Regions from separate parts of the Pantoea cypripedii genome, predicted to be linked through region 2. Evidence: predicted binding sites of a transcription regulator. Region 2 holds the regulator's gene; each other region holds the start of a gene.
The links. Region 2 encodes CRP, which controls carbon source genes, mostly activating them, when cyclic AMP is high. Its sites were predicted from a motif close to ATGTGANNNNNNTCACAT; they were not measured.

Region 1 (5,661 bases), 580 kb from region 2:
CCAACCGGGCCGTTCCACAGAATGGTTTTGGCGTCTTTCAGCAGTTTCGCCATGGCCAGTGCGGTTTCGTCACCGAAGTCCATAATTTCTTCGTTATCCGCTACTTCGGAAACCTTTTTCACGGTTGCCGGAGCAGTTTCAGAGAATTCCGTGCCGACACGGGAATCTACCGGAACCGGGATACCGTACTGATCGCGCAGATCTTTGGCTGCTGCCACAAAATCCGGCTCGTACAGGGATTTACCCACGTTGTTGTCGATAGCCACGAAGGTGTTGGCGATACCGCCACCGACGATCACGGTGTCAGCGATTTTGACCAGTGACTGCAACACGTCGAATTTGGTGGAAACTTTAGAACCCCCCACCACCGCTACCAGCGGACGCTGCGGGTTGCTCATCACTTTGCCCAGCGCTTCCAGCTCAGCAGACAGCAGCGGACCGGCACAGGCGATCGGTGCGAATTTGCCCACGCCGTGGGTTGAAGCTTGTGCGCGGTGCGCAGTACCAAAAGCGTCCATCACAAAGACGTCGCACAGCGCAGCGTATTTTTTCGACAGCGCTTCGTCGTCTTTCTTCTCGCCTTTGTTAAAACGCACGTTTTCCAGCACCACCAGCTCACCCGCAGCGATTTCAACGCCGTCGAGGTAATCTTTTGCCAGGGTAACATTGGTGCCGTTCAGTTTGTCTTTCAGATAGTTAACAACCGGTAACAGGGAGAACTCTTCGTTGTATTCACCTTCGGTCGGACGACCCAGGTGAGAGGTAACCATCACTTTCGCGCCCTGTTTCAACGCCGCTTCGATGGTGGGCAGAGAAGCACGGATACGTGCATCAGACGTCACTTTCCCTTCCTTCACTGGTACGTTGAGATCGGCACGGATCAGAACACGTTTTCCAGCAAGATCCAGATCGGTCATCTTAATTACAGACATGGTGAACCCTCTCGTTGATTCTCATAAGTTTTGCCAGACGCAGACCGCGTCTTACCTGAAACCGCTTGCGGCCATTGCTAACGTTGTGTCGAGCATGCGGTTAGCAAAGCCCCATTCGTTGTCACACCAAACCAGGGTTTTGATCAGGTGGTGACCACTGACCCGCGTTTGGGTGCCGTCCACAATGGCACTGTGCGGATCATGGTTAAAATCGACTGAGACTAACGGTAATTCCGTATAGTCAACTATACCACGAAATGCCCCTTCTGATGCGTTTTGCAGCAAGGTGTTGACCTCACAAGCCTTCACCGCCTGACGTACCGAAACGCTTAAATCAATGGCCGTCACGTTGATGGTTGGCACACGCACCGCGATAGCTTCGAAGCGATCGTTAAATTTCGGAAAAATGCGCGTAATGCCCGCCGCCAGACGCGTGTCCACCGGAATGATCGATTGGCTGGCAGCACGGGTACGCCGCAGATCGCTGTGATAGGCGTCAATCACCTGCTGATCGTGCATCGCCGAATGGATGGTGGTGACGGTGCCCGACTCAATGCCAAAGGCGTCATCCAGCAACTTTATCACCGGAATAATACAGTTGGTGGTGCAGGATGCGTTGGAGACAATGCGGTCAGTTTGTTTAAGAGCCTGTTCGTTCACGCCGAACACTACCGTCGCATCCAGATCGTTGCCGCCCGGATGTGAGAACAACACCTTCTTCGCGCCCGCCTGCAAATGGGCTTCGCCATCGGCACGGCTGCCAAAAACGCCGGTGCAGTCCAGCACGATATCGACATTCAGTTCCTGCCACGGCAAGGTAGCGATATCGGCCTGATGCAGGATGCGGATGGTATCGTCACCGACAAACATCAGGTCGCGCTCCTGGCGTACGTCAAAGGCAAAACGGCCATGGCTGGTGTCATACTTCAGCAGATGCGCCATGCCGACGGCTTCAGCCAGTTCATTGATCGCCACCACGGTGATTTCCGCCCTGCGGCCCGTTTCATACAGCGCACGCAGTACATTACGCCCGATACGACCAAAACCATTTATAGCTATGCGAACGGTCATCTCTACCTTCAACAACACCTGAAAAAACGTGCCGTTAGCCTGAGCGTTTCAACCTGTTTTGTACAGGGAATTCTTGCTGGCCTGGACAGGGGGAAAACGGTCACATCGCGACAACTGAAACGGTTCAGCCAGAATAAAGCATGGAAGGAATAACAGGAATGATTGCGATCAAGTGCGCTGCTGATTATTGGATCTGCGTCACAAAATCAGCCAATTTAAGATTATTACTGGAGGAATAATTGGGTGTTATTTGCACGAATTCGTAGCGGCGCGATTTATCGCGCAATTCCGCAGGTGTTACTGGAAAAACCCGCGCGATAAATCGCGCCGCTACGGGAACGCAAACGGGCGGCACTCAGGCCGCCCGTGGGTCTTACAGAATAGATTTCGCGGTCGCAACCACATTCTCAACGGTGAAGCCGAACTCTTTGAACAGCAGTTCTGCCGGAGCCGACTCACCGAAGGTGGTCATGCCGACGATAGCGCCGTTCAGGCCGGTGTACTTGAACCAGTAATCCGCGATACCCGCTTCGATTGCCACACGCGCAGCCACGGCTTTCGGCAGCACGGATTCGCGGTAGGCCGCATCCTGCTTGTCGAACGCATCGGTAGACGGCATGGACACCACGCGTACTTTGCGGCCTTCGGTGGTCAGCTGGTCGTAAGCGGCTACCGCCAGTTCCACTTCTGAACCGGTGGCGATCAGGATCAGTTCCGGCTGACCGGCACAGTCCTTCAGCACATAACCACCGCGCGCCACGTTCGCCAGCTGCTCAGCGGTACGATCCTGCTGCGCCAGGTTCTGACGGGAGAAAATCAGTGCGCTCGGGCCATCCTGACGCTCGATAGCGTATTTCCACGCCACCGCAGATTCCACCTGGTCACACGGACGCCACAGGCTCATGTTCGGGGTGGTGCGCAGGCTCGCCATCTGCTCAACCGGCTGATGCGTCGGACCGTCTTCGCCCAGACCGATGGAGTCGTGGGTGTAGACCATCACCTGACGGATCTTCATCAGCGCCGCCATACGTGCCGCGTTACGCGCATATTCCACAAACATCAGGAAGGTGGCGGTGTACGGCAGGAAGCCACCGTGCAGCGCGATACCGTTGGCGATAGCGGTCATACCGAATTCGCGCACGCCGTAATGGATGTAGTTACCGGCCGGGTCTTCGTTGATCGGCTTAGAGCCGGACCACATGGTCAGGTTGCTCGGAGCCAGGTCAGCTGAACCGCCGAGGTATTCCGGCAGGATTTTACCGAAGGCTTCGATGGCATTCTGCGACGCTTTACGGCTGGCGATTTTCGCCGGATTCGCCTGCAGCTGTTCGATAAATTTCTGTGACTCTTCTGCCCAGTTCGCCGGCAGTTCGTTGTTCATACGACGTTTGAATTCAGCCGCCAGCTCCGGGTGAGCAGCCGCGTAAGCTGCGAATTTCGCATCCCATGCCGCTTCTTTCGCCTGACCGGCTTCTTTCGCATCCCACTGCGCGTAAATTTCTGACGGGATTTCAAACGGTGCGTAGTCCCAGCCCAGCTGTTTGCGGGTCAGCGCCACTTCCGCGTCGCCCAGCGGTGCGCCGTGGGAATCGTGGGTACCGGCTTTGTTCGGAGAACCGAAACCGATAATGGTTTTGCACATCAGCAGAGAAGGCTTGTCGCTGACCGCTTTGGCTTCTTCCACCGCTTTTTTGATGGCGTCAGCGTCGTGACCGTCCACGCCGCGCACCACGTGCCAGCCGTAGGCTTCAAAGCGTTTTGCGGTGTCGTCGGTGAACCAGCCATCCACGTGACCGTCGATAGAGATGCCGTTGTCATCGTAGAAAGCAACCAGTTTGCCGAGTTTCAGCGTACCGGCGATGGAGCAGACCTCGTGCGAGATACCTTCCATCATGCAGCCGTCGCCCATAAACACGTAAGTGTTGTGATCGACGATGTCGTGGCCCGGACGGTTGAACTGCGCTGCCAGGGTGCGTTCAGCGATAGCGAAGCCGACGGCATTGGCGATGCCCTGGCCCAGCGGGCCGGTGGTGGTTTCAACACCGACGGTGTAGCCGTATTCCGGGTGACCTGGAGTTTTGGAATGCAGCTGACGGAAGTTCTGCAGCTCGCTCATCGGCAGATCGTAACCGGTAAGATGCAGCAGGCTGTAAATCAGCATTGAGCCGTGGCCGTTAGACAGTACAAAGCGGTCGCGTGCGGCCCACTGCGGGTTCGTCGGGTTATGGTTCAGAAAATCACGCCACAGAACTTCGGCGATATCTGCCATACCCATCGGGGCACCCGGGTGTCCCGATTTGGCTTTCTGTACTGCATCCATACTTAACGCGCGAATGGCGTTGGCAAGCTCTTTACGAGAGGGCATTTTCTACTCCAGGTCGGATTAATACTTCGCCACTCCTAACTTATTGTAATTAATCAGCTATCAGGCGAAGCAAGGGAAAAGTTGCACATCAATGTACATGAAAATCGGGGCAAAAGTACATGCTACGGGGTGCTAAATTAGGTGGCCTGCGGTTGCAATTTAGCTGCCGTCTGCTAGCCCGCAGAGATAATCGCAGCGAGGGAATGTGACAGGTGGTTGTTTTGACGTAAATAAAAGGTGAAGACAAATGCGAATTGTAGCGACACGATTTATCGTGCCGCTACGGGGTATATCACCGCTTAAACAGCTGATCCACCATCGAACCTAAATCCAGCTGGTTGTCATGCAAACTCTGCTCATCCAGCTGTCCCTGCGGTGACATCTTATCGATCAGTTGCGGCAACAGCAGCGCCAGTGTCCCGGAGGCGCCCGGCACATCAGTACCGAGCTTATCCGCCAGCGACTGCAAATCTGCCTGACCAAACGCTGACTGCATATCGCCACTGTCTACCGGCTGATTAGTGCCGGTGCCAATCCACGAACCCAGTACATCGCCCAGCCCGCCCTGCTGGAATTTATGCAGCAGCACTTCAACGCCACCCTGCTCCTGCACCCAGTGCCAGATAGCCTGCAACTGACCCAACTGATTGCCCGGCCCAGGGCTACCTTCCAACGATCCGACTAAATCATCCAGTAAGCCCATCATGACCTCCGAAGATTAATTGACCGTCAGTAAGTTTAGCCCTTATTGGCCGCCTGCACGTGAAGCATGTCCAGCGCCAGCGTTGCTGCGGCCAGCGAGGTCAGATCGGCGTGATCGTAACCCGGAGCCACTTCCACCAGATCCATCCCGACAATATTCATGCCCTGCAAACCACGAATCAGCTTGGTGGCTTTATCGGTAGTCAGGCCGCCAATCACTGGCGTACCGGTGCCCGGTGCGTGGGCCGGATCGAGGCAGTCGATATCAAAAGTCAGATACACCGGCAGATCACCTACCGTGCGTTTTACTTCCGCCAGGATGTCATCCACGCTGCGGTCGTTCACCTGCGCCGCGTCCAGCACGTTAAAACCGAGGCTCTTATCAAACTCGGTACGGATACCGATCTGCACCGAATGGTTCGGATCGATCAGCCCTTCTTTCGGCGCGGTGAAAAACATGGTGCCGTGGTCAAAGGTCGGGCCGTTGGAGTAGGTATCGGTGTGCGCATCGAAATGGACCAGCGCCATTTTGCCGAAGTGCTTCGCATGGGCGCGCAGCAGCGGCAGCGTGACATAGTGGTCACCGCCGAA
Region 2 (5,661 bases):
TGATTTGCCGGATGGTGATTTCGTCGATCTCGCGTGGAGTGAAGATCCGGTGCAGGCCGCCCATAAACCGCGCATGGTCCTGTTTCACGGCTTAGAGGGAAGTTTCCACAGCCCCTATGCCCACGGGTTGATGCAGGCATGCCAGGCGCGTGGCTGGCTGGCGGTGGTGATGCACTTTCGCGGTTGCAGTGGCGAACCCAATCGTCTGCATCGTATTTACCATTCCGGCGAAACGGAAGACGCGAGCTATTTCCTGCGCTGGCTGAGGCGTGAATGGGGCACCGTACCGACCACCGCCGTGGGCGTCTCGCTCGGCGCGAATATGCTGGCGTGCCTCGCCGGGATAGAGGGCAGTGATGCGCCTTTTGATGCCGCCGTGGCTATCTCGGCCCCGCTGCTGCTGGAGCCGTGCAGCCAGAAACTGGAGAACGGTTTCTCACGCTTTTATCAGCATTATTTGCTGACGCAGCTGAAAAAAAATGCGAAGCGCAAGCTGCGCGCCTGGCCCGGTACCTTGCCGGTGGATTTACGCCAGCTACGCACCCTGCGGCGTCTACGTGACTTTGACGATGCCGTCACCTCACGGGCGCACGGATTTATCGATGCGGGAGATTATTATCACCGCGCCAGCGCCATGCCGCACTTAATCAATGTCCGTAAGCCGCTGCTGATCATTCACGCCAAAGACGATCCCTTTATGACTGACGCGGTGATCCCGCAGCCGGAGCAGCTGTCCTCGTCAATTGAATACCAATTGACGCAGCAAGGCGGCCACGTTGGTTTTGTCGGCGGGACATTGCTGCGCCCGCAAATGTGGCTGGAGCAACGCGTGCCACAGTGGTTATCAACTTATCTGGATATGTGATCGTGATTATACCGTGGCAACAACTCGACCCCGAAACGCTGGAAAACCTGATTGAAGCCTTTGTATTACGCGAAGGCACCGACTACGGTGAACAGGAGCGCAGTCTGGCGCAGAAAGTCGCCGATGTGCGCCGCCAGCTGGAGCGTGGCGAGGCGGTCCTGGTGTGGTCGGAACTGCACGAAACCGTCAATATCATGGCGCGCGGTGAATTTCGCGGCTAATGCACATCCCGGCATTTCGTGCTAACAATGCTCATCGCCGGACTTCACAGGGAGCTTTGTCATGTCAGCCAGGCATCCAGTTATTGCCGTTACCGGTTCCAGCGGAGCCGGAACCACCACCACCAGCCTTGCCTTCCGGAAAATTTTCCAGCAGCTGGATCTGCATGCCGCAGAAGTGGAAGGCGACAGTTTCCATCGCTATACGCGTCCGGAGATGGACATGGCGATCCGCAAAGCGCGCGATCTGGGCCGTCACATCAGCTACTTCGGACCGGAGGCCAACGATTTTGGCCTGCTGGAGCAAACCTTCAAACAATACGGCCAATCCGGCCTCGGGCAGTCGCGCAAATATCTGCACACCTACGATGAAGCCGTGCCGTGGAACCAGGTGCCTGGCACCTTTACGCCGTGGCAGCCGTTGCCGGAAAACACCGATGTGCTGTTTTATGAGGGACTGCACGGCGGCGTAGTCACGCAGCAGCACAATGTGGCCGAACACGTAGATTTGCTGGTCGGCGTGGTGCCGATCGTCAACCTTGAGTGGATTCAGAAGTTGATTCGCGACACCAGCGAACGCGGCCATTCACGCGAAGCGGTGATGGATTCGGTGGTGCGTTCGATGGAGGATTACATCAACTTCATCACGCCACAGTTCTCGCGCACCCATATCAACTTCCAGCGCGTGCCCACCGTCGATACCTCGAATCCGTTTGCCGCGCGTGAAATTCCGTCACTGGATGAAAGCTTCGTGGTGATCCATTTTCGCGGGCTGGAAGGCATTGCCTTTCCCTACCTGCTGGCAATGATTCAGAATTCCTTTATCTCGCATATGAACACCCTGGTGGTGCCGGGCGGCAAAATGGGGCTGGCGATGGAGTTGATTATGACACCGCTGGTGCAGCGACTGATTGAAGGTAAACGGATTGAATAACCTGTCATTTCCGTAGCGGCGCGATTTATCGCGCGATCCCGTGCATGCTGCGCGAAAAAAACCGCGCGATAAATCGCATGATCCCGTACATGCTGCACGAAAAAACCCGCGCGATTAATCGCATGATCCCGTACATGCTGCACGAAAAAACCCGCGCGATTAATCGCGCCGCTACGTTCGTGCTATGCCTCAACTACCTCATAGCTGTGGGTGATGTCGACGGCTTCGCCGAGCATGATCGCCACCGAACAATATTTTTCTGCCGAAAGATCCACTGCACGCGCCACCGCTTTATCGCCCAAATCCTTGCCGCTGACAATAAAATGCAGATTGATGTGTGTAAAAATCCGTGGCGCTTCTTCACGACGCTCAGAGGTGAGTTTCACCTCGCAATCGGTCACTTCATTGCGCCCTTTTTGCAGGATAGACACCACGTCAATTGCGCTGCAACCACCCGCCGCCATCAGCACCATCTCCATCGGACTCGGCGCTTTATCACCCGAGTTCCCATCCATTAATACCTGATGACCCGATGAGGATTCTCCGAGAAAGGTAAGCCCTTCCACCCATTTGACTCGTGCCTGCATTATTCTTTCTCCTGAATCGGCTGATTTGCCGCCAGAGTACGCTTTCACCTGAGAAACAGCAATCCAGACTAATCGCCCTTTTGCTGAAGCGAGACAACAGAAGACAGCTAGCAAAAGCTGTGCTACAAACAGAGCTGAAAATATTTTCGTCGTAATAGACGAAGGCGGGAAGAATCAGAAGCCTGGCTTAAGAGTCCACCCGAATAATTTCCTTTACTGGAAGCGCTCTACGATTTCACCGCCTGACAGGGAAAATTGCCCCCTGTGTTTTGGGCACGATTACAACAGAGGATAATAGCGAATGGTTCTCGGCAAACCGCAAACAGACCCTACACTCGAATGGTTCCTGTCCCATTGCCATATTCACAAATATCCATCCAAAAGCACCCTGATTCACCAGGGTGAAAAAGCGGAAACGCTCTACTACATCGTGAAAGGTGCCGTTGCGGTACTGATTAAAGATGAAGAAGGCAAAGAGATGATCCTCTCCTACCTCAATCAGGGGGATTTCATCGGCGAGCTTGGCCTGTTCGAAGAAGGTCAGGAACGCAGTGCCTGGGTACGAGCAAAAACTGCCTGCGAAGTGGCTGAAATTTCCTACAAAAAATTCCGTCAGCTGATTCAGGTAAACCCGGATATTTTAATGCGTCTTTCGGCGCAGATGGCACGTCGCCTGCAGGTGACATCAGAAAAAGTCGGCAACCTTGCCTTCCTTGATGTGACCGGTCGCATTGCGCAGACGCTGCTCAATCTGGCCAAACAGCCTGATGCCATGACCCACCCGGACGGGATGCAGATCAAAATCACCCGTCAGGAAATTGGTCAGATCGTCGGCTGCTCACGCGAGACAGTTGGCCGTATTCTGAAAATGCTGGAAGATCAAAACCTGATCTCCGCACATGGTAAAACCATCGTCGTTTACGGCACCCGCTAATTCCTTCTCACCCACGGCGTGATGGTCACATCGCGCCGTTTTTGTCTGCGATGAGCTGATGTGGCGCCGAATCATCTATCATCCCGAAGTTAATTACGCCCTGCGGCAAACGCTGGTGCTTTGCCTGCCCGTGGCTCTCGGCTGGCTGTTTGGCGACCTGCAAAAAGGTTTGCTGTTCTCGCTGGTTCCCGCCTGCTGCAATATTGCGGGGCTGGATACACCACATAAACGTTTCTTTAAACGCCTGATTGTCGGCGGATCCCTGTTTGCCACCGGCAGCTTTCTGATTCAGTGGCTGACGGATTACCATGTTCCTTTACCGCTGATTATGCTGGCTCTGCCGCTGCTGGTGGGCGTCACTGGCGAAATCAGTCCGTTGCATGGCCGCTTGCTGCCCGGCACCCTTATCGCCGCCATCTTCACGCTAAGCCTCGCAGGACGCATGCCGATATGGGTACCGCCGCTGCTGTATATCGGCGGCACGCTGTGGTACGGGCTGTTTAACTGGTTCTGGTTCTGGCTGTGGAAAGAACAGCCGATGCGTGAAACCCTCAGCCTGCTGTATCGCGAGCTGGCGGATTATTGCGATGCCAAATATACCCTGCTGACGCAGTTGACCGATCCGGAAAAGGCGCTGCCTCCGCTGCTGGCTCGCCAGCAAAAAGCGGTCGACCTGATCACCACCTGTTATCAGCAAATGCATATGCTGTCTGCCAGCCGCAACAACAGCCATAAACGCCTGACGCGCGCCTTCCAGGTGGCACTTGATCTCCAGGAACATATCTCGGTCAGCCTGCACCAGCCCGAAGAAGTGCAAAAGCTGGTGGAGCAGAGCCACGCTGAAGCGGTGATCCGCTGGAACGCGAAAACCATCTCGGCGCGGCTGCGGCTGCTGGCTGATGCCATCCTGTATCACCAGTTACCTGAGCGCTTTCATATGGAGAAGCAGCTCGGGGCGCTGGAAAAGATTGCGCGCCAGCACCCGGATAATCCGGTCGGTAATTTTTGCCTGTACCACTTCAGCCGGATTGCCCGCGTCTTGCGTACGCAGAAACCCCTTTATACCCGTGACCTGATGGCCGACCGCCAGCGGCGTTTACCGTTTTTTCCGGCGCTGCGCAGTTATCTGTCGCTAAAGTCCCCGGCGTTGCGCACCGCAGCACGGTTTGCCGTGATGCTGATGTTTGGCAGCGCGCTGGCCTTATTCTTCAACATCCCCAAGCCCTACTGGATTCTGATGACCACCATGTTCGTCAGCCAGAACGGCTACAGCGCCACCCGCGTGCGTATCCAGCACCGTGCGCTTGGCACTTTCACCGGGCTATTGATCGCCGCTGCTTCGCTGCGTTTGGCCGTACCGGAATCCATCACACTGCTGTTTATGCTGGCGATCACCCTCGCCAGCTATCTGGTGACGCGTAAATATTACGGCTGGTCGATGATTGGTTTTACGGTAACGGCGGTGTATTCGCTCCAGCTACTGTCACTGAATGGCGCGCAGTTTCTGCTGCCGCGTATGATGGATACGCTGATGGGCTGTCTGATCGCCTTTGGCGGCATGATTTGGCTGTGGCCACAGTGGCAGAGCGGCTTGCTACGTAAAAACGCGCACGATGCGCTGGAGGCTGACCAGGAAGCGTTGCAGCTGCTGCTCGGGCCGGAACAGTCGCCAGAGAAGCTGGCGTACCAGCGCGTTAAGGTCAATCAGGCGCACAACGCCATGTTTAACTCACTGAATCAGGCAATGACCGAACCCGGTTTTAACTCGCAGTATCTGAAAGATATGCGGTTATGGGTGACGCACAGCCAGTTTATTGTCGAACACATCAACGCCATGACGATTCTGGCGCGCGAGCACACCATGCTGACGCCAAAGCTCGCCGAGAAGTATCTGCAATCCTGCGAAATCGCCTTGCAGCGTTGTCAGCAGCGGCTGGAATATGACGGGCCGGGCAACGACAGCAACGTGCTGGAAGCGCCGGAAAATATTAATGAGGGAGCGGTCACCATTCTTGAACAGCATGTGAAGCGGATTCTGCAACACCTTAACGTGATGCATACCATCTCTTCACTGGCGTGGAGCCAGCGACCGCATCATGGTCGCTGGCTGATGGGCTTGCGGG
Region 3 (5,661 bases), 1.1 Mb from region 2:
TCCCGTTATCGCTCACGCTGGATGACAGTAACGCTATGATGCCTGACCGTTTATTGTCGGCGCAGCATCAGGTGCAGATCCGGGTTCGTATTTCGCGCGATGGTAGCGCCAATCCTCAGTCTGGCGATTGGTTTGGTTTAAGCGCGGTTACCCCCTGGGATGGTCATCAGCAACTTGCTGTGGAAATTAATCAGCAGCAGCCCTGAAGCGATACACCATTTTCACGCACAGGGAGATAAGAATGAATTACCGCCTGACCGGTCTGGCGCTGGCCAGCGTATTGCTGGTGGGATGTGCCAGTTCCAAACCGGCCGACAACGACGTACCTGCGCAGCGCAGTGACCCGCTTGAAGGCTTTAACCGCACGATGTTTAACTTTAACTACAACGTGCTGGATCCTTATGTGGTGCGTCCGGTAGCGGTGGCCTGGCGCGATTACGTGCCAGTGCCTGCGCGTACCGGGTTGAGTAATTTCCTCGGCAACCTCGACGAACCGGCAAGTATGGTCAACGCCTTCCTGACCGGTGAGCCGCGTCGGGCGATGATCCACTTTACGCGTTTCTTCCTGAACACCACGTTAGGTCTGGGTGGTTTTATCGACGTGGCAGGCAAAGCGAACCCGGAGCTGGCGCGTGAAGAACCGCACCGCTTTGGTAGTACGCTGGGTCGTTATGGTGTGGGCTATGGTCCGTATGTGGAATTGCCGGCTTATGGTAGCTTTACCATCCGTGAAGACGGGGGGGATTTTGCCGATACGCTCTATCCGGTGCTGAGCTGGCTTACCTGGCCGATGTCGATTGGTAAATGGACGCTGGAAGGGGTGGAAACCCGTGCCCAGTTGCTCGATTCCGACGCCATCCTGCGCCAGCAGAAGGACCCTTATGCCTTTGTGCGTAACGCTTACTTCCAGCGCCACGATTTTCTCGCCAGTGGCGGTAAGCTGAAGCCGGAAGAAAACCCGAACGCGAAAGCGATTCAGGGTGATCTCAACGAGATCGATGCGCAATAAATAAGAAAAGCGGCTGCAATAGCCGCTTTTTTATTTGTAGCGGCGCGATTTATCGCGCGCTTTTGTCCTTAAATATCGCAATTAGAACTTATAGTTAAAGCCCGCCGCATACAGCATCGCTTTACCTTCAGATCTAAAGGTGTAATTGCCTTCTTTGATGGTCACATTCTGGCCATGCATATAGGAAACACCGACATCCACTGACGCATCCTTATTGAAGGCGTAAGACGCACCGGCGCTCAGCCACAGGCGATCCTGGTCGGGAATGGAGATAGAGCGTTTATCTGCTGGCACCGGGCTGTCATCAAAGGCGATACCGCCACGGAAGGTCCAGTTATCATCGTAGAAGTAAGTGGTACCCAGCGCGATGCGGTAGGCATCGTGGAAGCCTTCGTCTTTGTAGAACAGGGTCTGGCCATTGTTGGTGGCTTTCAGCTCCTGGAACTGGCTCCAGCTGGTGTAGGTCAGGCTATAGTGAACCGCCCATTGCGGTGCCACTTTATGCCAGCCAGACACTTCCCACATTTCTGGCAGATTCAGTGTCAGAGAACCCGGAATAGTCGAACCACCGGTGGCATACGGCAGGCCTAAACCCATTGCCTGGTTGATCGGGTTGACGTATGTCGGCAGGTTACTTTTATATTCGCCGTCGAAGTCGATTTTCACTTCTGAGCGATAGGTAAAGCCAAAGCGGTTATTTTTATCCACTTCGTACAAAATACCGGCATTCCAGCCATAGCCCCATTCGTTGCCTTTCAGGCGGGCGATTTGTGTATCGGCAGGAATACCGAGCGCAGCGCCCGATTCACCGGCGTAACGTTCGATTTTCGCTTTGGCATAGACCGCATCAAAACCGACACCGAAGCTGAAGTGTTCATTCAGGCGATACGCCGTACTGATATTAAAGTTGCCGGTCGTCAGATCGGTCGTACCGCCGTAACCGCCTGCGGTATAACCGTTATTAAATTCGGTCGCCAGTCCGTAGTTAGAAGTAACGGAAGCACCCACCCACCATTGATCATTAATAGGGTGTACGTAGTGGATATTAGGGATCCACTGATTAGGCGCGATATTTTTAGCATCAAGGCTGCGACCCGTAGGACTGGTGCCGCTGATATTGACGTCAGGATCAATATAAACCGCGCCGATGGAAAATTCAGGACGATCCATCAATGCCATGGTTGCCGGGTTACGGCTGGCGGAGGCGGCGGTATCCCCCATTGCTCCTTCACCAGAATATGCACGACCTAAACCAATTGCTGAAAATTCGTTAAGTTGAAAGCCCGCTGCATAAACATGAGAAGAGACGAGCGCTACTGCAGCTGCCACAGCCGACTTTGCAAACAGGTTCTTATGGTTCATGACCACAACCTCATATAAATTATTATTGAACGTTGTTACATCGCGTAACAAGGGACGGCGGATTGTAGGGACTGACGACAGAGACACATATCAGACCAGTGCGACGAGTATAGGTCGGACCTGTGTCATTGTTGCAATAATGTTTTTAAAATATTTCCAGTTTGATCGATAAAATCAGATCTGCTTAACAAAATCTTTGCCATCAGCTTTCAGCATAGCGAGTCAAATTTGTTCTGGATCAATTTATAGTGTGATATTCGTCACTTAGCAGGCTGTGCGTGGCGATGGTGGGGTATCAGGCGTACACTTTGAGGCAGAAATAATCCCTTTTTGTCTGTTTTATCATCAGGAGAAGACGATGACTGATGCCATTAAAAACTGTAGTGCGAACGAAACAGCAGCCTGCTGCTGTGTGGATGTTGGCACCGTCATGGATAACACCGACTGCGCTGCCAGCTGGTCTGGGTTGTTTGCTGACCGCCACGCGGCTGAAGCCATGCTCAAACATTTAACTGACCGGGCGCGCCAGGTTGAATCCGAACCCTGTGATATCCGCTCACGCTTTGATGAAGAAGCCGCCGGTGTGCGTCTGAATATCGATTTCACTTTTGCCTGCCAGGCAGAAGCGCTGATCTTCCAGCTCGGCCTGCGATAATCCTCCCTCGTCTGCCGGACCCCGCTCCGGCAGCGTTTTTCAATTTCGTGTTGCTCCTCGCACTTTTTCTCTCTGCATATTGGCGACTTACGCGCTCCTGGTTAACACTGATGATCAGGTCAGACCTCTTTAGGCAATGATGCCCCGGTCAAATATCACAGGTGACAGTCGATGAGCAAAGCGCAGCCGCTGCTGACGCGTCAGGGCGAACGCATCGCCATAACCCACGGACTTCGTACTCCTTTTGCCCGCCAGGCGAGTGATTTTCATGGCATTCCGGCGCTGGAACTGGGAAGGATGGTGGTGAGTGAACTCATGGCGCGCAGCGAACTGCCGGTGGACGTTATCGATCAACTGGTGTTTGGCCAGGTGGTGCAGATGCCAGAGGCACCGAACATTGCCCGTGAAATCGTGCTGAGCAGCGGCCTGAGCGTGCGCACCGATGCTTACAGCGTCAGCCGTGCTTGTGCTACCAGCTTCCAGGCGGTGGCGAATGTGGCGGAAAGCCTGATGGCAGGCAGCATCGATGCCGGGATCGCGGGCGGGGCTGATTCCTCATCCGTGTTGCCGATTGGCGTCAGCAAAACCCTGGCGCGGGCGCTGGTCGATCTCAACAAAGCGCGCCGCTTCAGCCAGAAATTACAGATTTTGCGCCGTCTGCGTCCGCGTGACCTGCTGCCGGTGCCACCCGCCGTCGCGGAGTATTCCACAGGCCTGCGCATGGGGGATACCGCAGAACAGATGGCAAAAACCCATGGCATCACCCGTGAACAGCAGGATGCGTTAGCGCTGCGTTCACACCAGCGTGCCGCGCGCGCCTGGGAATCGGGAGTGCTGGCGCAGGAAGTGATGCCCGCCTTTGTGCCACCGTGGAAAGCACCGGTCGAGCAGGACAACAACGTGCGTTTCAACGCCAGTGCGGCGGATTATGCCCGGTTACGTCCGGCCTTCGATCGTCGCCACGGTACGGTGACCGCAGCCAACAGCACGCCATTAACCGATGGTGCGGCGGCGGTGATCCTGATGCGTGAAGGCCGCGCCCGCGAGTTGGGCATTACGCCGCTTGGCTACCTGCGCAGCTATGCCTTCAGCGCTATTGATGTCTGGCAGGATATGCTGCTGGGGCCGGCTTATGCCTCGCCGCTGGCGCTGGAGCGTGCAGGCGTGAGCCTGAATGACCTGACCTTAATTGATATGCACGAAGCTTTTGCGGCACAGACACTGGCAAATCTGAAAATGTTCAATGATGAGCGTTTTGCGCGCGAGGTGTTGAACCGCCCACATGCCCTCGGCGAAGTGAATGAAGAACGATTTAATGTGCTGGGCGGATCGATTGCTTATGGACATCCTTTTGCCGCTACCGGTGCGCGCATGATCACCCAAACCTTGCAGGAACTGCGGCGGCGCGGTGGCGGGCTGGGTCTGGTGACCGCCTGCGCAGCGGGTGGATTAGGGACCGCTATGGTACTGGAGGCCGAATAATGAGTGATTCCGCATTCCATCTGCACATGCGCCTCGACCATATCGGCGTAATCACCATTGATGTGCCGGGTGAAAAAATGAACACCCTGAAGGCGGAGTTTGTGCCGCAGATTATGGCGGTGCTGGCTGAAGCTCGCCGCGATCCACAGCTGGCCGGGCTGGTGTTGATTTCCGGCAAGCGCGATAACTTTATCGCCGGGGCGGATATCAGCATGATTGACCGCTGCACTACCGCCGAAGAAGCTGAAGCCCTGGCACGCCAGGGGCAGGAGGTGATGGCGACCATCGCTGCGTTGCCTTTTCCGGTGGTGGCGGCGATTCACGGTGCCTGTCTCGGCGGTGGTCTCGAACTGGCGCTGGCATGCGATGCGCGTATCTGTTCGCTGGATGACAAAACCCGTCTTGGTCTGCCTGAAGTCCAGCTGGGCTTATTGCCAGGCTCCGGAGGCACGCAACGGCTGCCACGGCTGATTGGCGTGCAGCACGCGCTGCCGTTGATCCTGACCGGCAAACAGCTGCGGGCAAAACAGGCATTGAAGCTGGGGATGGTGGATGATGTGGTGCCGCAATCCATTCTGCTGGAAACGGCCGTTGCGCGGGTACTGCAGGGTAAAAAGACGCTGCGGACGCTGCCGTGCCGCGACCGGCTGATGCAGGGGCCGATTGCCAGACATTTGTTGTTCGCGCTGGCAAAACGTCAAACCGACAGCAAAACCCACGGCAACTATCCGGCTGCCGATCGTATTTTGCAGGTGGTGCGTACCGGGCTGGAGCAGGGCAGCAGTGCCGGCCATGAAGCCGAAGCGCGTGCTTTTGGTCAGCTGGCGATGACCCGCGAGTCCGCCGCGCTACGCAGCCTGTTCTTTGCCTCCACCGCGATGAAGAAAGAAGCTTTTGCTGACGCTACACCGCGTACGTTAACGCAGATCGGCGTATTAGGCGGCGGTCTGATGGGCGGGGGCATTGCCAGCGTAACGGCGCTGAATGCGGGGTTGCCAGTACGCATCCGCGATATCAATCTCAGCGGCATCAACCATGCGTTGCAGTACAGCTGGGATCGACTGACTCAACGCCTGAAGCGCCGCCAGATCAATGCTGCGCAGCGTCAGCAACAGATGGCGTTGATCAGCGGCAGCCAGGATTATCAGGGCTT
Region 4 (5,661 bases), 2.1 Mb from region 2:
AGAAGGGAATCTGACCTTGAAAGGCATCACCAAACCGGTAACGCTGCACGCCACGCTGAACCAGCAGGGCGAGCATCCGATGGTGAAGAAACAGGCGATTGGTTTTGATGCCACCGGCACCATCAAGCGCTCTGACTTTAAGCTGGATAAATACGTGCCAGCAGTCAGCGACGATGTGACGCTGACCATTTCGACTGAAGCGTACGCGAAATAATCGTCACTATCGCGCGGTGTTGTAAAACCCGCGCGATAAATCGCGTCGCTACCAGGCCGTGCAGGCCCGAGCCTTTAATTATTCCGCCCAGAACTTCTTCTTACTGGTTTTGCCGATGCCTGGATTACAGGTGTTGGTGGGATCGAGCTGTTTCCAGTGCTCCACATGTTCGCAGGATGCGTGATATAAATGGCCGACGTTATGTTCTGCCGGATACTTCGCCCCGCGCTGCTCCAGATACACTTTCACCGCTTCTTTGAACGCCTTCGCATCCACACCCGCCTTCAGCACATAATCCTGATGATTGACGTAGCAAAAGAAATGCCCGCAGCAGGAGTCTACCTGTACCTGCTCAGCCAGATGGTCCGGCAGGGTTAAGCGCCATGCATCGTCATTACGGCGCAGCGCCACGTCGAATGCCACCAGACGCTCATTCGGGTTATAACCGAGGGCATCACAATAGGAGATGGTGCAGCCGCCCACGCCAAAACGCACCAGAAAGGCATCCGCCGCTTCGCGCGCATCGCAGTGGAAAAAGCCGCCGCTGTGGCTGGCGAAAAACGTCTCCAGCAAGGTCTGCAATTCAGCGGTTTGCGCCGATTCCACCTTAATCATCAGATGATGTTCATATTCGCTGCGGTAATCCATGATGCGCGGTGCCACGAAGCGCGGCGTGATCTGGTTGAAGAATTGCAGCACCCGATCAACAAAATTGCGTGGCAGAAATTTCAGATGGCTGACGCGCACATCCCATTTGGCTTTATTCGCCATCAGGCGCGGCAGCGCCTGCGGACCGAGCTTACGAATCGCCAGATACATATGCTTGGCGTAGCGCACGGTGAGATCAAAGGCGTGGCGATGGATGTACTCCGCCTGCACCGGTAACTCGCTCATCTGCGTCAGCAGATAGCGGCGCAGGGCCACCAGCACCGCTTCATCATTGGTGCCGATATAGAAGGTGTCGCTGCCTGCACTGGCTTCAAAGGTGGGGAGACGGACAGCAAATACCACCACTTTGCCTGCACTGCCGGAGCTGTCATGCAGATAACGAATATCACCGTTAAAGCGGGAAGGGCTGTCGGCGGTGACGTCACGCAGGCGCTCGGCGTAATCCTCCGCCCAGATTTTGCCCTGCCAGTCCGGCTGCTCGCCGGTCTGATACTGCTGGCGGGTCAGATTGTCCAGCATGGCTTCCGGCGTGTCTCCGAGGTCAATACCCAGATGGTTGACCATCTCCAGTCGGCCATCGTCATGTATGCGGGCAAATAACGATTTCTCGGTAAATGCCGGGCCGCGACGAATCAGCGAACCGCCGGAGTTGTTGCAGATGCCGCCGACCACGGACGCACCAATGCATGAAGAACCAATCACCGAGTGCGGTTCGCGCCCGAGCGGTTGCAGAGTCTGCTCCAGCTCCGTCAGGGTCGTACCAGGGAAAGCAATCACCTGACGAGCCTCGTCGATCACCTGCACACCTTTCAACTGGCGTGTGCTGACAATCACCACTTCACGATCATAATCGTTGCCATCCGGCGTAGAGCCGCCGGTCACGCCGGTATTCGACGCCTGCATCAGAATAATGGCGTTATGCGCCACGCATACCTGAAGAATTTGCCACAGTTGCGGCAATGTCTGGGGCAGCACCACGGCCAGCGCGTCACCGCGCCCAACGCGGAATCCTTTGGTGTACCAGGCTTTATCATCAGAATGGGTTAACAGCTGTTTTTCACCTACCACGTCACTCAGTTGACGCAACATTTCCTGCGGGGATGTCATGTTTTCTCTTCTGTGTCATGTGTCTGCTGGGTTATTGGACAGGCGCAGACCGCGGAATGTCAATGATTGATCGGCGCTGACGTTAAAATAACGCACGCAAGCATTATCCCTTTATCTTCTGCGAAAAAAACGCCGCGGACCGATAAAAATGCGCGAGGTATCACAAAATAGATTTAAAGAAAAACGGCGAACAAGGAGTTAAATAGCCATGGAGGATTTGATGCCTGAAATAAATATAACCACATGAAAAATATAATAATTACTTTCTGTTGGAATAATTTAGCATGTGATGAAAGTCACAAAAAAGGCTATGAGAACATCCTTGTCAATGATCGCAGCGAATAAATTAGTGATGAAAATGTGATCTTCATTGCAAATAGAAACCCTCTTCATCGGAAGAATGAATCACAGAAGCACAGCGTGAGGAGTGGGAACAATGAGAATTGGCATGGTGATCAGTGGTGGTGATGTTACCGGCATCAATAACTTTATTTTTCAGATTTCTCGTTTAACGCAGGCCGAGATGGTGTTATTTAACGGCGGCATTCCGGGCCTGCTGGAAAATAAACATCAGGAAATTTCCCAGCGTGATTTGGTGGATTACGCCATCGCGCCTATTCCGGTCATGCAATCCGGCAGACCAACGCGGAAACTCATTCGGCCAGAATATGAATCTATTGCCAAACAGCTTAAGTCGCTACGTATTGATGTGCTGATTATGGCGGGTGGTGATGGTTCGCTGCAATTTCTGCATACGCTGAGTGAATTTGGGGTGAATTGTTTTGGCGTCGGCATGACAATTGATAATGACGTATTTGGCAGCGATTACACCATTGGTTTTTCTACCGCCTGTGAACAGGTATTAAAAGAAGTTACGAAGTTACGTAATACCGGTCGTGGTTTGCCGGGGCGGGTATTTATGGTGGAACTGCTGGGGGGCTACTGCGGTGAGTTAACGCTGCAATCGGCGATCAAATCGAATGCGGATTTTGCCCTGATCCCGGAGTGCCAGATCCCCTTACAGGAGCTGGCGCAGCGCGTCTCGCAGCGTCTGGCGGAACAGAATAGCGTGGTGATTCTGTGCTCTGAAGCCTACACCCGCGAATACTCCCCAGGATTTCAGGGAGCGATTGATACCTTAATTAAACAACTGGAACCGATGATTGCCGTGCGTATCCGTAAAACCATCATCGGTTATGGCCTGCGTAATGGCGATCCCACCTGTGAAGAAATTTACCAGGGCACCATTATGGCCAGTGAAGTCGCGCGTTGTATTCAGTCGGGAATGCGCAATAAAGCGGTCATTATTAATGGCAGCAACAAACCGATACCCATTGATTTAATAAGCATGAAAAAACGCCTGGTCGACACCGAAGGGCATCATTACAAACTCGCTAAACAACTGCATATTCTGTGAGGAGATAGCCATGCTGAAAATATTATGTGTATGCGGATGTGGTCTGGGATCCAGTTTCGCCATCGAAATGAGTGCCAAAGCGGTATTAAAGAAGCTGGAAATCGAGGCGGATATTGATCACACCACCATTTCCGAAGCCAACGCATTTAAATCCGACATCATTTTAACCCAGAAGGCATTTGCCGATGTATTAAATGCCGATGCCAGCCCGGAGCAAATGAAACGGGTGATTATTCTCAACCGGTTGACGGATAAAGCGGAAATTGAGCAAAAAATCGTGGCATTTATGAAAGAGCACAACATGAAGGTTGCTAACCATGAATAGTGTGATCAACTTCCTGGTAAAAGATCTGCTGGGGCAGGCATCGATTCTGATTGCCTTTATTGCCCTAGTCGGTTTGTTACTGCAAAAAAAATCAGCAGGCAAGGTGGTGGAAGGCACCTTTAAAACGCTGCTCGGTTTCTTAATTATGATGGCGGGTATCAACATTATTGTTGGCACGCTGACCTTCCTCAATACCATCTTTACCCACGGCTTTGGCATGCAGGGTTATATCACCGACGTTGCTGCGATTGCCGGGTTAGCGAACCGCGAGCTGGGTTCAGAAGTGGCGCTGACGCTGTTGGTGATCTTTATCGTCAACATCATCATTGCCCGCCTGACACCGTTCAAATACATTTTCCTTACCGGACAGGCGCTGTTGTGGATGGCGACCATCGGTGCGGTGATCGGCTACAAAGCGGGGCTGACAGGCTTACCTCTGATCCTTACCGGCGGCATTTTTGGTGGCGTGATGGCGGTGGTGATGCCCGCGCTGGCACAACCGGTGGTGCGGCGCATTACCGACTCGGACGACGTTGCCCTCGGCCACTTCTGCACCATTGGTTACCTGGTGACGGCGGCGGTGGCGAAAGTGGTCGGCAAAGGCTCGCGTTCTACCGAAGACCTGAAGCTGCCGGATAACTTCAAATTTCTCCAGGACACCTATTTGTCGATGGCGGTGGTGATGGTGCCGATGTACCTGATCCCGGCGGTGGCAGCAGGCCCGGCATTTATCGCTCAGTACAGCAACGGCATGAATTACCTGATGTACGCCTTTATGCAATCGATTCAGTTCGTGGCCGGGGTGTTTGTGCTGTATAGCGGCGTGCGCCTGCTGCTGAATGAGCTGGTCCCGGCGTTTCGCGGTATCGCCATGCGCATCGTGCCGGATGCCAAACCGGCGCTCGATTGCCCGGTGATGTTCCCTTATGCGCCAAACGCGGTGATCGTCGGCTTCCTTGCCACCACCCTGGGTTCCGTCGTCGGCATGCTGGTGTTCCCGATGTTCGGTCTGGCGATGATTTTACCGGGGCTGCTCACCAACTTCTTTGCCGGTGGCACGGCCGGGGTGTTTGGTAACGCGCTCGGTGGCCGTCGTGGTGCGATGATCGGCGGTTTTGTCCACGGCCTGTTTATTACGCTGCTGCCCGCGATTCTGGTGCCGATGCTGGAAAGCTACGGTTTCACCGGCGTGACCTTCAGCGATTCGGATGTCATCAGTACCGGCCTGGTACTCGGTCATGCGTTCCAGAATAACTGGCTGTTCGTCGCCCTGTTTATTGTCTTCATTACCCTGATCGCCTGGTTTGTTAACGGAAAATCTACGAAACCTCACGAGGAAAATGTTCATGAAACTTTATAACTTTACCGATCTGTTACAGGTGGCTAAACAACGTGAATTTAAAGCGCTCGGATCTTTTAATTTGCACTGTCTGGAAATGTTACCGGCTTATTTTAAAGCGGCAGAAAAAACCAACAGCCCATTAATGATTCAGATCTCCACCGGTACGGCGAAATATCTCGGTCATAAATTGCTGGTCGATGCGATTTGCTCACTGGCAGAAAGTAAAAATGTACCCACCTGCCTGCATCTCGATCATTGTTCTGATCTTGATGCGATCCAGACAGCGCTGGATGCGGGTTTCAGTTCGGTGATGTATGACGGCTCGCATCTGTCGATTGAAGAGAATATTTCCAACACGCGTAAAGTGATTGATATGGCGCGCCCGTTACATGTGTCGGTCGAAGCGGAACTGGGGGCGATTGGCGGCTCAGAGGATGGTAAATCGGTGGAAATGAACGAAACTTCGTTCACCACGGTGGACGATGCCAAACGCTTTGTGGATGAAACCGGGGTTGATATGTTAGCCATCTCCATCGGCACGGTGCACGGCCTTTACACCGGCAAAGCGCATATCCAGCATCAGCGGC

Region 1: a site for CRP is predicted at 2,190-2,207, ahead of epd (erythrose-4-phosphate dehydrogenase). Genes of this name have one in related genera too.
Region 3: a site for CRP is predicted at 2,620-2,637, ahead of HA50_RS13815 (YfcZ/YiiS family protein). Genes of this name have one in related genera too.
Region 4: a site for CRP is predicted at 2,275-2,292, ahead of HA50_RS09270 (6-phosphofructokinase). Genes of this name have one in related genera too.

Annotation. Positions count from the first base shown of each region.
Region 1 covers NZ_MLJI01000001.1:3,490,926-3,496,586, forward strand. Annotated here, with positions in the region: gene pgk (phosphoglycerate kinase) at 1-932, opposite strand, end outside; gene epd (erythrose-4-phosphate dehydrogenase) at 984-2,003, opposite strand; gene tkt (transketolase) at 2,377-4,368, opposite strand; gene HA50_RS16120 (YidB family protein) at 4,661-5,074, opposite strand; gene speB (agmatinase) at 5,107-5,661, opposite strand, start outside.
Region 2 covers NZ_MLJI01000001.1:4,071,825-4,077,485, forward strand. Annotated here, with positions in the region: gene HA50_RS19095 (hydrolase) at 1-865, shown strand, start outside; gene HA50_RS19100 (YheU family protein) at 868-1,086, shown strand; gene HA50_RS19105 (phosphoribulokinase) at 1,148-2,017, shown strand; gene HA50_RS19110 (OsmC family protein) at 2,200-2,604, opposite strand; gene crp (cAMP-activated global transcriptional regulator CRP) at 2,906-3,538, shown strand; gene HA50_RS19120 (YccS/YhfK family putative transporter) at 3,597-5,661, shown strand, end outside.
Region 3 covers NZ_MLJI01000001.1:3,005,557-3,011,217, reverse strand. Annotated here, with positions in the region: gene ccmI (c-type cytochrome biogenesis protein CcmI) at 1-206, shown strand, start outside; gene mlaA (phospholipid-binding lipoprotein MlaA) at 242-1,009, shown strand; gene fadL (long-chain fatty acid transporter FadL) at 1,091-2,371, opposite strand; gene HA50_RS13815 (YfcZ/YiiS family protein) at 2,730-3,026, shown strand; gene fadI (acetyl-CoA C-acyltransferase FadI) at 3,198-4,508, shown strand; gene fadJ (fatty acid oxidation complex subunit alpha FadJ) at 4,508-5,661, shown strand, end outside.
Region 4 covers NZ_MLJI01000001.1:1,989,579-1,995,239, forward strand. Annotated here, with positions in the region: gene HA50_RS09260 (YceI family protein) at 1-214, shown strand, start outside; gene dld (D-lactate dehydrogenase) at 293-1,990, opposite strand; gene HA50_RS09270 (6-phosphofructokinase) at 2,427-3,407, shown strand; gene HA50_RS09275 (PTS sugar transporter subunit IIB) at 3,418-3,732, shown strand; gene HA50_RS09280 (PTS sugar transporter subunit IIC) at 3,725-5,092, shown strand; gene HA50_RS09285 (class II fructose-bisphosphate aldolase) at 5,079-5,661, shown strand, end outside.